Regions from separate parts of the Silvimonas sp. JCM 19000 genome, predicted to be linked through region 2. Evidence: predicted binding sites of a transcription regulator. Region 2 holds the regulator's gene; the other holds the start of a gene.
The links. Region 2 encodes sigma-54, which starts transcription at its own class of promoters, with help from an activator protein. Its sites were predicted from a motif close to CTGGCACGCTTCATGCTT; they were not measured.
Positions count from the first base shown of each region.

Region 1: a site for sigma-54 is predicted at 2,368-2,385, ahead of flgJ (flagellar assembly peptidoglycan hydrolase FlgJ). Genes of this name have one in related genera too.

Region 1 is NZ_BAAIHC010000004.1:124,628-130,518, reverse strand. It holds gene flgK (flagellar hook-associated protein FlgK) at 1-1,310, opposite strand, end outside; gene flgJ (flagellar assembly peptidoglycan hydrolase FlgJ) at 1,427-2,335, opposite strand; gene ACYQ1A_RS05655 (diguanylate cyclase domain-containing protein) at 2,493-4,034, opposite strand; gene fghA (S-formylglutathione hydrolase) at 4,038-4,883, opposite strand; gene ACYQ1A_RS05645 (S-(hydroxymethyl)glutathione dehydrogenase/class III alcohol dehydrogenase) at 4,896-5,891, opposite strand, start outside.
Region 2 is NZ_BAAIHC010000006.1:187,128-193,018, forward strand. It holds gene lptC (LPS export ABC transporter periplasmic protein LptC) at 1-327, shown strand, start outside; gene lptA (lipopolysaccharide transport periplasmic protein LptA) at 332-859, shown strand; gene lptB (LPS export ABC transporter ATP-binding protein) at 856-1,608, shown strand; gene ACYQ1A_RS08145 (RNA polymerase factor sigma-54) at 1,670-3,073, shown strand; gene hpf (ribosome hibernation-promoting factor, HPF/YfiA family) at 3,130-3,468, shown strand; gene ptsN (PTS IIA-like nitrogen regulatory protein PtsN) at 3,772-4,245, shown strand; gene hprK (HPr(Ser) kinase/phosphatase) at 4,226-5,170, shown strand; gene rapZ (RNase adapter RapZ) at 5,167-5,891, shown strand, end outside.

The DNA of each region.
Region 1 (5,891 bases), on a different contig from region 2:
CTGATATAACCGGTCAAAGCGGCATTGCCGGTGTTACCGGTATTGCTGAACACATTGCCCAGAGACGGCGGGAAAGACGCGGTGGCGCTGGTACCGGTCGCCGTCGCGTCGGTGCCGGTGATCTGCGCCGTGACGCCCAGTGCGGTGAAGCCGGAGGTCAGCTGTGCCGCGGTAATCGACGCGGTCTGGCCGTCGGTGGCGCGGGTTAGCGTGTAGTTGCCGCTGGTGGCGTTGTAGCTGAGCGAGAAATCCGATTGCGGGATGGCATTGTCCGGGGCGGTCAGGGTCACTTTCTGGCCGTTCAAAGACATATCGACATTATCCGCGCGCGGATAATCAAACAGGTTCTGACCCTGATCGCCGTTCAGATCAATCCCGGCGCGGTGTTGCGCGTTAAAGGTTTGTGCCAGCCCGAGCGCGGTCAGGTTCAGCGTGTTTTGCGCCAGCGACAGCGAGTCATTGCGGTAGGTCAGCAAACCCTGTAGCGAGCCGCCAGTAATTTGCGAATCGGGCAAATACACCGTCACATTGTTTTGCTGATAGGCAATCTGCGTTTTGGTCGGATCATCCCGCGACGGCACGGCCGCCAGGTTAAACGAATTACCGCCCACCACCACGTTCTGGCCGCTGCCGATAAACACGTTCATGCTGCCGTCGCTTTGCGTCAGCGTGGTGGCTTTAACGTATTTGTTCAGGTCCAGCACCAGTTGATCGCGTTGGTCGAGCAAATCGTTGGGCGGCTGGCCTGAAGCCGATTGCGTGGCGATCTGGCCATTCAGCGTGGCGATCTGGGTGGTGATCGAGTTGATGCTGTCGACGGTGGTGCTGATTTCGCCATTCAGCGTTTGCGCGTTTTCGTTCAGCTGGTCGTTGAAGGACTGAAAGCGTGACACCAGGGTGCCCGCGCTGGTCAGCATGGCGGTGCGCGACGGCGTATCAGCCGGCGAGGTCGCCACATTCTGTACCGACGAAAAAAAGTCCTGCATGGCCGGCGAAATACCCGCAGTCGGATCCGCCACGATATTGTCGATATCGTTCAGATGGGTCAGATAGGTATTCAGAAAGCTGTCTTGTGTCTGCGCCGTTTGCTGTTGCTTGGTCAGAAACTGATCGTAGGCGCGCTGGATGGTATCCACTTTAACGCCCATGCCCACAAAGCCGCTGCCCGTCAGTTGCGGGTATGGCGCGCTTTGCTTGATGGCCTGACGTGAATAGCCCGGCGTCGCTTCGTTGGCGATGTTATGGCCTGTGGTGGTCAAACCCAGGTTGGCGGCGTTCAGTGCCGAAACACCAATGCTGAATACACTCATTCTGTTGCTCCGTTACGGCCCACCCGGTGGTTCTGGGCAGGCGCGGTCATTCCTTTGTATCGGCGTAAAGCGCCAGGACTTGAAGCCCGGCGGCGCCGCTCATCCATTGCGACGCCTTAAGCGGCTTCGTCCTGCAAGTGTTTCTGTACCCGCTGCGCCACCAGCGCCAGCTTGCTGGCATAGGTGGGATCCGTGGCGTAACCACCGGCCTGCAAGGCCTGGCCGTAGCTACGCGCGTTATCGCCTGCGCCGACCGCATCGCCGAAGCGTTTTTTGATCAAGCTGGCGTAATCGGCAAAAGCATCTGTATAAGAATCGTAGGCCCGGAAGGTATCGACTTTCTTTTGCGCCACACCGTTTACATATTCGGTGGTGGTGACGGTGGCGGTTTTGCCTTGCCAGTCTTTGCCCGCCTTGATGCCAAACAGGTTGTGCGTGTCCTTGCCGCTGGCATCGGTCAGCGGCTTGCGGCCCCAACCGGTTTCGAGCGCGGCTTGCGCCATCAAGACATGCGGTGCCACGCCCAGGGTGGCGCTGGCGCTTTGCGCGGCACCGGCAATGCGCGCCACAAAAGATCCGCTTTTGCCGCCCGTAGCGGCATCTTTTGCCGCCTTGCCCGAGGTACTTGCCGCATCCGGATCGGTGCTCTGGTTAGCTGGCGTCAGCGCATTGGGCGGGGTATGCCAGGCCTGCTGCAATAGCGACGGGTCTTGCTGAATCTGGATCTGACGCACGATGGCATCAGCCAGGCCAAGGCCGCCGTGCTTGCTGAGCGAGCTCGACATCTGCTGGTCAAACATGCCCTGAAACATCTTCACATTCGAGGTATTCAGCGTGTCGTACTGCGGTGTGGCGTCACGCATGGACTTGAGCATCTGCTGCATCAGCAAGGCTTCAAACTGTTGCGCCACGGCTTTCACGCCCTGCTCCGGCGATTTGGCCGCAAGCGTACGCAACTGCCCCACGTTGTTGGGGTCGATCACGAAATCCTGACCGGTACTGCGGGCGGCGGAGGGGCTGAGCATGATGGGCATCGAACACGGTAGATACCCCTATCAAGCAAACACCGTGCCAGCCAGACAGCACCCCGGGCATAGGGTGGGTCCAGACCCACCTCTCAAAGCCATTTGCCACGTGCGGTGAGCGTGGCCCGCCACTTTGGTTGGTGGGTCCAAGCCCACCCTATGCGGCGGTGACCAGGCCGATCGATTCGTCCCAGATGACAAACCCGTTCTTGCCGCGGTGTTTGGCTTCGTACATCGCGGCGTCGGCGCGGCGGGTGGCCAGGTCAAGGCTGAGGTGGGCGTCAAAGATGGCGATGCCAAGGCTGCCGCTGATGCCGTAGCCGATTTCGCCAACGCGTTGCACGATGCGGCGGGCGATCGCATCAACCTGCGTTCTGGCGTAATGCGGGGCGACGTTAACCGCCACCACAAATTCATCGCCGCCCCAGCGCCCGGCCAGATCATCCGGCCGCAGGCAAGCGCGCAAGGCGGCGGCGGTGGCGATCAAGACCTGATCACCCGTGTCGTGGCCAAACTGGTCATTAACGGCCTTGAAGCCGTCCAGATCCAGCAACATAAACACCATGCAATCACCCGCCTGTAGCGACTGCTGCCGTTTACGCTCGGCCAGTTCCATCATTAATTTGCGGCCGTACAAGCCGGTGAGCGCATCGAGCTGCGCGGTTTCCAGTTCATCAATGATGCGGACCTGGTTGAGCGCGGCTTCCCGCAACAGCCGTTGCGCCTGGCTTTCACGCACGGTGGCACGAAACCCCCACAGCACGGCCGCCACCAGCACCGCCAGCGTAATGGCCGCCTCGATGGCCGTGGTGGCGGTGCGGATACGCCACGGCCGCAGCGCCAGATCGTGCGACAGTGCGGCGTAGCCGATCACGCCAAATTCCGGCACGCGTTGCCAGGCGGCAATGCGTTGCACGTGGTCCAGCGGCGACGGCATATCGTAGATGCCGTTGCCGGCATCGCGATCACGATACAAGGCTTCGTCTTTGACCGACCGCCCCAGCACGGCGTCCAGATCGGGGGTGCGTGCCACGATGCGACCGTCTTCGCTATAGATGCCAAAGATAAAGCGCGCATCAAATGACATCAGCGCATAAAAATCATTGAGGTTATCGATACGCAAGGCGACCAGCGCCACACCTTCGACATGGCCATCGCGCGCAAAAATCGGCCGGGATACGCCGTATACCAACTTGTTCGAGACGCGGGAGCGAAATGCCGTCGAAACATAAAACCGCTGCCCGGCCAGCGCGGCCTTGAAGAAATCACGGTCGGCCGAATTGACATTGGTGGGCGCCGGATAGGCCGATGATTCCAGCACCGGCTTGCCGCTGCGATCAAAAATCCACACCCCCTGGCAATCGCTCACGTTGTAGGCATAGCTTTTAAGTCGCCACCAGAAATCGAGCGAATTGATCTGCGCAATCCCCCCCGCGGCCGATACCATGCCCAGCGTCTGTTGCAGCGCGTTGTCGGCCTCTTGCAGCGTGTTGCGCGCATGCGCCGCCGCCACCCGCGACAAAGAGCCGACGATGGCGCGCTGCTGGCGCATGGTTTCTTCGTAATCACGATAAACCGAATGCGCCGCGCTGCCTCCCAGCACCACGCACAGCATGCCGATGACCGCCAGCTGTGGGTTTTTCTGGACAGTGCGCCGCAGACGGATCAGCCCGACGCGCCAGGAGACAGGAATACGCATGGCTTATTTGATCAGCGCGCGCGCGTGATGTTGGAGATGGTCATCGATCAGGCTGGCAATAAAGTAATAGCTGTGATCATAGCCAGCATGGCGCCGCAGCGTGAGCGGGTAGCCGGCGCTGCGGGCGCTGTTTTCCAGCGTCTCTGGTTGTAGTTCGCGCGCCAGAAACTCATCGGCTTCGCCCTGATCGATCAGCGTCGGCACCGCTTGCCGTGCCTGGGCCAATAACAGGCTGGCATCCCATTCGCGCCAGTCTTCCGGCTGGTCACCCAGATAAGCGCGAAACGCCTTCTGCCCCCACGGCGTGGCAGATGGATGACTGATCGGGGCAAATGCCGAGATCGATTGATAGCGCCCCGGATTGCGCAGTGCCAGCACCAGGGCGCCGTGGCCGCCCATGGAATGCCCGGCGATGCCCCGTTGCGGTAGCACCGGCAATTCGGCTTCGATCAGCGCGGGCAACTCGTGCACCACGTAATCATGCATGCGGTAATGCGCGGCCCACGGTGCTTGCGTGGCGTTCAGATAAAACCCCGCGCCCTGGCCCAGATCGTAGGCCGGGTCGTTGGGCACGTGTTCGCCACGCGGGCTGGTGTCGGGGCACACAATCGCCAGCCCCAGTTGCGCCGCCATCCGCTGCGCGCCGGCTTTCTGGATAAAGTTTTCTTCAGTACACGTCAGGCCAGACAGCCAGTACAGCACCGGCACCTTGTGATGCGCAGTGGCTTGCGGCGGCAGATACACCGCAAATTTCATGTCGCAGGCCAGCACGTCAGAGTGATGGGCAAAACGATGCTGCCATCCTCCTGCAGCACGGTTGGCGGAGAGCGGCGTCAACAATTCGGGCATGGCTTTCTCGGTTTACAGGTCGTAATGGATCACGCTACGGATGCTCTTGCCTTCATGCATCAGATCAAAGGCCTTGTTGATGTCCTGCAGGCCCATGGTGTGCGTAATAAAGGTGTCGAGCTCAAATTCGCCCTGCATATAACGATCGACGTACCCCGGCAATTCGCTGCGGCCACGGACGCCGCCAAAGGCGCTGCCCTTCCACACCCGGCCGGTCACCAGCTGGAACGGGCGCGTGCTGATTTCTTCGCCCGCCCCGGCCACGCCGATAATGATCGATTCGCCCCAGCCCTTGTGGCAGCACTCCAGCGCCGAACGCATCACCTTGGTATTGCCGATGCATTCAAACGAATAATCCACGCCACCATCGGTCAATTCGACAATCACTTCCTGAATAGGCTTGTCGTAATCGGCCGGATTAATACATTCGGTGGCGCCCAGTTGTCTGGCGATTTCAAATTTGGACGGATTGATGTCCACGCCGATGATGCGCTCAGCACCCGCCATCACCGCACCGATAATGGCCGACAGGCCGATACCGCCCAGACCAAAGATGGCCACGGTACTGCCGGGCGTGACCTTGGCGGTATTCATGACTGCGCCCATGCCGGTGGTGACGCCACAACCCAGCAGACACACTTTTTCCAGTGGCGCGGCTTTATTGATTTTGGCCACGGCAATTTCGGGCAGCACGGTGTATTCGCTAAAGGTTGAGGTGCCCATGTAATGAAAGATGGGTTTGCCGTCGAGCGAAAAGCGCGAGGTGCCATCGGGCATCAGACCTTTGCCTTGCGTGCTACGGATGGCCTGGCACAGATTGGTCTTGCCCGAGCGGCAGAACTTGCACTGGCCGCATTCCGGCGTGTACAGCGGAATCACATGATCGCCCACCGCCACCGAAGTAACACCGGGGCCGACTTCCATCACGATGCCGCCGCCTTCGTGGCCGAGGATGGCCGGGAAAATGCCTTCAGGGTCAGCGCCGGACAAGGTATAGGCGTCGGTATG
Region 2 (5,891 bases):
TTTACCTATGCGCTGCCGGGCAAGCCGCGGATGGATCTGGTGACGTCGCAGGCACAGTCCATCAACAAGGGCGAAAAACTGTGGATGCCGGATACCGCCGTGCTGACGCGGCAGCCTGATGAACAACATGCCAAACTCATCATTACCGGACGTCAGGTCTGGTTTGCCCCGACCCCGGGTCTGATCTGGTCCGACGCCGAAGTGGTGGCCGATATGGGCACCTCCCGCGCCAGTGGTGTGGGTTTCTCGGCGGACACCCAGAAGCAGACCGTTACTCTTAAATCGAAAGTGAGCACCATTTATGATCCACCGAAGCGCACTCGCTAGCCTTTTGATCGCAAGTCTGTTGCTGGCGAGCGGCCTCGCACACGCGGCCAAGGCTGACCGCGAAGAAAAAATCCACATCCAGGCGGATCAGGGCAATTTCGACCAGAAAACCAATACCGGCGTTTACATCGGCAATGTGATCGTGACGCAAGGCAGTATGGTGCTGCGTTCGGACAAGCTGACCATCCGCCAGGACGCCGACGGCAATCAGTTTTCGCAAGGCCAGGGCAATCCGGTCAAGTTCCGCGAGCGCGGCGATGATGGCACCTGGATTACCGCTGAAGCACTGCGTTATGACTACAACGGCCAGACCGGCCTGCTGACGCTGATCGACAAAGCCAATGTGCACAAGGATCAGGATGAAGTGATCGGCGACATCATCACTTACAACCTCAACACCGATCAGTACGAAGCCAAAACCACAGGCAAGAGCGGCGGTCGCGTCAACATCACGATCACGCCCAAGAAAAAAGCCAGCGCGCCCGCTGCGGCAGCACGCCCGGCCGCCACCAGCGCCAGTGAGGCCCAATGACCACCGCAATCCAGGCTGATAACGCGCCGCTTTCGCTCAGTGCCAAGGGCCTGATGAAACGGTATCGCAAACGCACCGTGGTACGCGATGTAACCATCGAAGTCGCCGCGGGCGAAGTGGTTGGCTTGCTTGGCCCGAACGGGGCGGGCAAGACCACCAGCTTTTATATGATCGTGGGCATGGTCGCCATGGACGGCGGCGAGATACGCCTGAACGGCCAGGACATCGGCCATATGGCGATGCACGAACGCGCCCAACTGGGCCTGGGCTATCTGCCGCAAGAGGCATCGATTTTCCGCAAGATGACGGTGGCGCAGAACGTGCTGTCGGTGCTGGAACTGCATATCAAGGACAGCACAGAACGCAATGCCAGGCTGGATGAATTGTTGCAGGAACTGCACATCAGCCACCTGCGCGACAACCCGGCCATGAGCCTGTCCGGGGGCGAGCGCCGTCGCGCCGAAATTGCCCGCGCATTGGCCGCTAACCCGCGGTTTATCTTGCTGGACGAGCCGTTTGCCGGGGTCGACCCGATTGCCGTGATGGACATCCAGCGCATCATTGCCTACCTGCGGGACAGGGGTATTGGTGTATTGATCACCGATCACAACGTGCGTGAGACTCTTGGCATCTGCGATCGCGCCTATATCATTTCCGAAGGCGCGGTGATGGCCTCGGGCCACCCCGCAGAAATCGTCACCAACGAACAAGTGCGCAAGGTTTATCTGGGCGAACACTTCCGCATGTAATTGCCAGACTCGACATCATGCAGCGCGATCTTCTACTCATTACTGCTTATCACAAGGTCGCATGAAGCAATCCTTGCAACTGCGGCTGTCGCAGCAGCTCAATCTGACGCCCCAACTGCAGCAATCGATCAAATTGCTGCAGCTTTCCACGCTCGATTTCCAGCAGGAAATCGACCGCTATCTGCTGGAAAACCCGCTGTTGGAGCACGACAACGGCAGCAGCGGCGACGCCCCGGCCGAGGGCAATACTGAATCCAGCAACGACGATCAACGCGATTACAACGACGACCACGGCGACGGCGAAAACTGGGGCTCTGGCAGCGGCACGCGCGGCAACGGCGACGATGACGACGACTTTGATCCCACCACGCAAGTGGCGCGCGAAATCACGCTGCGCGAGCATTTGCTGGAACAAGCAGGCGTGCTGCACCTGCCGCCGCGAGACCACGCTGCGCTGGCCTTCCTGATCGATGCACTCGATGACGAAGGCCTGCTGCCGATCGACCTCGAAGAATTGCTGGAACAAATTCCAGCCGAGATCGTCACTCAGTTAGAGCTTGAAGTGGATGACCTGGCGGTAGCGCTGGCGCGGCTCAAGCAAATGGAACCGGTCGGCGTGGGCGCGCGTGGTACGGCCGAGGCGCTGCTGATGCAACTGCGCTTGTTGCCCGACAGTGCGGCCAGACAACTGGCGCAAGTGATCGTGGCGCAGCATCTCGATTTACTCGCGGCCCGCGACTACACTAAGTTAAAACGATTACTGAAATGTGACGACGCGGCGCTTAAAGCCGCACAAGGCGTCATTACCTCGCTCAATCCCCGGCCCGCCGCACAGTGGGCTGCCTTGACGCCGCGGTATGTGGTGCCTGATGTCCTGGTACAGAAATACAAAGGTCAGTGGACGGTCCGGCTTAATCCGTCAGCCATGCCCCGGCTGCGATTGAACCAGGTTTATGCAGATATCCTGCAGCGCAGTGAAGGCGGTGTCCTGGCTCGGGAACTGCAAGAAGCCAAATGGCTCGTAAAGAGTGTGCAGCAGCGGTTTGAAACCATTTTGCGCGTGGCACAGGCCATCGTAGAACGCCAACGCGCTTTTTTTGAACACGGTGAAGTGGCCATGCGGCCACTGGTATTGCGCGATATCGCCGAAGTGCTTGATCTGCACGAATCGACGGTGTCTCGGGTAACGACGCAGAAGTACATGATGACCCCACGCGGGTTGCTGGAATTCAAGTATTTCTTTGGTAGTCATGTGGAAACGGAGGCGGGCGGCGAGTGCTCCGCGACAGCCATCAAAGCGCTGATCCGCCAGATGATCAACAACGAGGACAAGACCAGGCCGTTATCAGACAGCGCCATTGCGGAGGCGCTGTCAGGGCAAGGGATCGTGGTTGCGCGACGAACCGTTGCCAAGTACCGGGAGGGGATGAACGTACCCCCTGTCAATCTGCGCAAAAACCTGTAGCTGCGCCTGTCTCTGGGCGGGCTACGGACCAGTGGCTTAACCAGAAGGAGATCGCCATGAACCTCAACATTAGCGGACATCACCTCGAAGTGACCCCCGCCATCCGGGACTACATCACCAGCAAGCTTGACCGGGTAACGCGGCATTTCGACCAGGTGGTAGACGTGAGCGCGATTCTCTCTGTAGAAAAACTACAGCAGAAGGCCGACGTGACCGTTCACGTACGCGGAAAAGATATTCATGTTGAGGCAGTCGACAAAGACATGTACGCCGCCATTGATTTGCTGGTCGACAAACTCGACCGCCAGATCGTCAAGCACAAGGAGTGTCTGATGGACCATCGCGGTGACAGCATCAAACGGCAGCAGACGGCTGAAGAACCGGATGAAGTGTGATTCAGTAAGCCACTAAGCGCGGCGTGCGCTTGACGCAACGGACGGGAACCATTATCTATGGTTCCCGTTTTTCATTATTAAACACCGCTGTACAATTGCCGACGTGGCGCTCTGGCCCTGCTTTTGTACACGCTGTTTTCTGATGCAGCACCCACCCTGATTTGCTGCAGCGCATAAATAAATGCTGCGCTAAAATCGGGACGAAACTTTCGCGCGGCGGACCGGCTAATCCGATTCCCCGCAATTTGCCGCACCAGGCCGGTCATCCACCGGCGCCGCGGCACGACGAATCGGCAAAATCCTATGAGCCTGATTTCCAGAATTCTGCCTGCCAGCAATCTGTTTTTAGACATGGATGTCGGCAGCAAGAAACGCGTTTTTGAACAGGTGGGTATCCTGTTTGAAAACAGCCATGCCATTGCACGCAGTGTCGTGTTCGATAGCCTGTTTGCGCGTGAGAAACTTGGTTCAACCGGGCTGGGCCAGGCCGTCGCTATTCCACACGGCCGGATCAAAGGCCTCAAAGAAGCCAGCGGCGCGTTTATCCGGCTTAAATCGCCGATTCCATTCGATGCGCCCGACGGCAAACCGGTGAGCCTGATTTTTGTATTGCTGGTGCCAGCCAATGCAACCGATCTGCATTTGCAGATTTTGTCTGAGCTGGCGCAATTGTTCTCTGATAAAACCGTGCGCGAACAACTGGCAGAAGTCACCGACGTACAGGCCGCGTGGAAATTGATTACGACGTGGGAGCCGTATGCCGCAGATTACCGTTAGACAACTGTTCATCGATAACGCGGAAAAACTCCGGCTGACCTGGGTTGCGGGTCAATCCGGTGCCAATAATCTGTTAACCAACGATGCCGCCGAGCAAAAGCCGCGGCTGGCTCTGGTGGGGCATTTGAACTTCATCCACCCCAATCGGGTGCAGGTGCTGGGCATTGCCGAAGTGAATTACTTTCAGGGCCTGAGCCCTGATGCGCAAAAAGAATCGGTACAACGTCTGTTTGCCAATGAAATGGCGCTGATGGTGGTGGCCAATAGCCAACCCGTACCCGAGGCATTAAAAGAAGGCGCCGAGCGCCATCATGTGCCCTTGCTGACGTCCAGCGAGCAATCGCCGTATTTGATGGATGTGTTGCGCTATTACTTATCCAAGGCGCTGGCGGTCTCAACCCATTTGCACGGCGTATTTCTGGACGTGCTTGAAGTGGGCGTATTACTCACCGGTGAATCATCGATGGGTAAAAGCGAATTGGCGCTGGAATTGATTTCGCGTGGCCACGGCCTGGTGGCCGATGATGTGGTCGAGGTTTATCGCACCAACCCCGAAATGCTCGAAGGCCGCTGTCCGCCCATGCTGCGCGATTTTCTGGAAGTGCGCGGGATTGGCGTGCTGAATATCCGCACTATTTTTGGCGAAACCGCAGTCCGCCCCAAAAAGACCCTCAAATTGATCGTGCATCTGGCTAAAGCCGGAGGCGAAACGCTGGCGCCGATTGATCGCTTGCAAATGCAGGCCGCCACGCAAGAAATCCTTGGCGTGCAAGTGCGCAAACTGGTGATCCCCGTGGCGGCCGGGCGTAACCTGGCCGTATTGGTTGAAGCGGCCGTGCGCAATTACATCCTGCAATTGCGCGGTATCGATTCCACGCGTGAATTCATTGAACGGCATCAGCGCTTTATGGAATTGGGCGAATGAGCGTTCAACACGTCCTGTTGCTTTCCGGCTTGTCCGGCGCGGGCAAAAGCGTCGCGCTACGGGCGCTGGAAGATCTGGGCTATTTCTGCGTAGACAACCTGCCCTCGCCGCTGCTGCCGCAAACCGTGGCCTTGCTGGATGAGGACGGCTACCCCAAAGTCGCCATCGCGATTGATGTGCGTAGCGCGCATAACTTTTCGGCTTTCCCCGAACATCTGCAAGCGCTGCAGGCGGTACGCAAAGACGTACGCTTGTTGTTTCTGGAGTCGAGCACCGAAACATTGGTCAAACGCTTCTCCGAAACCCGCCGCAGCCATCCGTTGGCGTCCGGCCATTTGACGGTGAGCGAGGCCATCATGCTCGAGCGCGAAATGCTCGAGTACTTTGCCAACGCGGCGCATCGCGTTGATACCACCGGCTTGTCGGCCAACCAATTGCGCGCCTGGGTGCGCGATTTTGTCGGGCTGGATCGCTCGCGCTTGACCATTATTTTTGAGTCGTTCGGCTTCAAGCATGGTTTGCCGCTGGATGCCGACTTTGTGTTTGATGTGCGCTGTTTGCCCAACCCGCATTACGACCCGGTACTGCGGCCGCTAACCGGCAAAGACCGCCTGGTCATCGATTTTTTGCAGCGCCAGGAATCCGTCGGCAAATACCTGACCCATATCATCGGTTTTCTCGAACGCTGGATTCCCGAATTTGATCGCGACCAGCGCAGTTA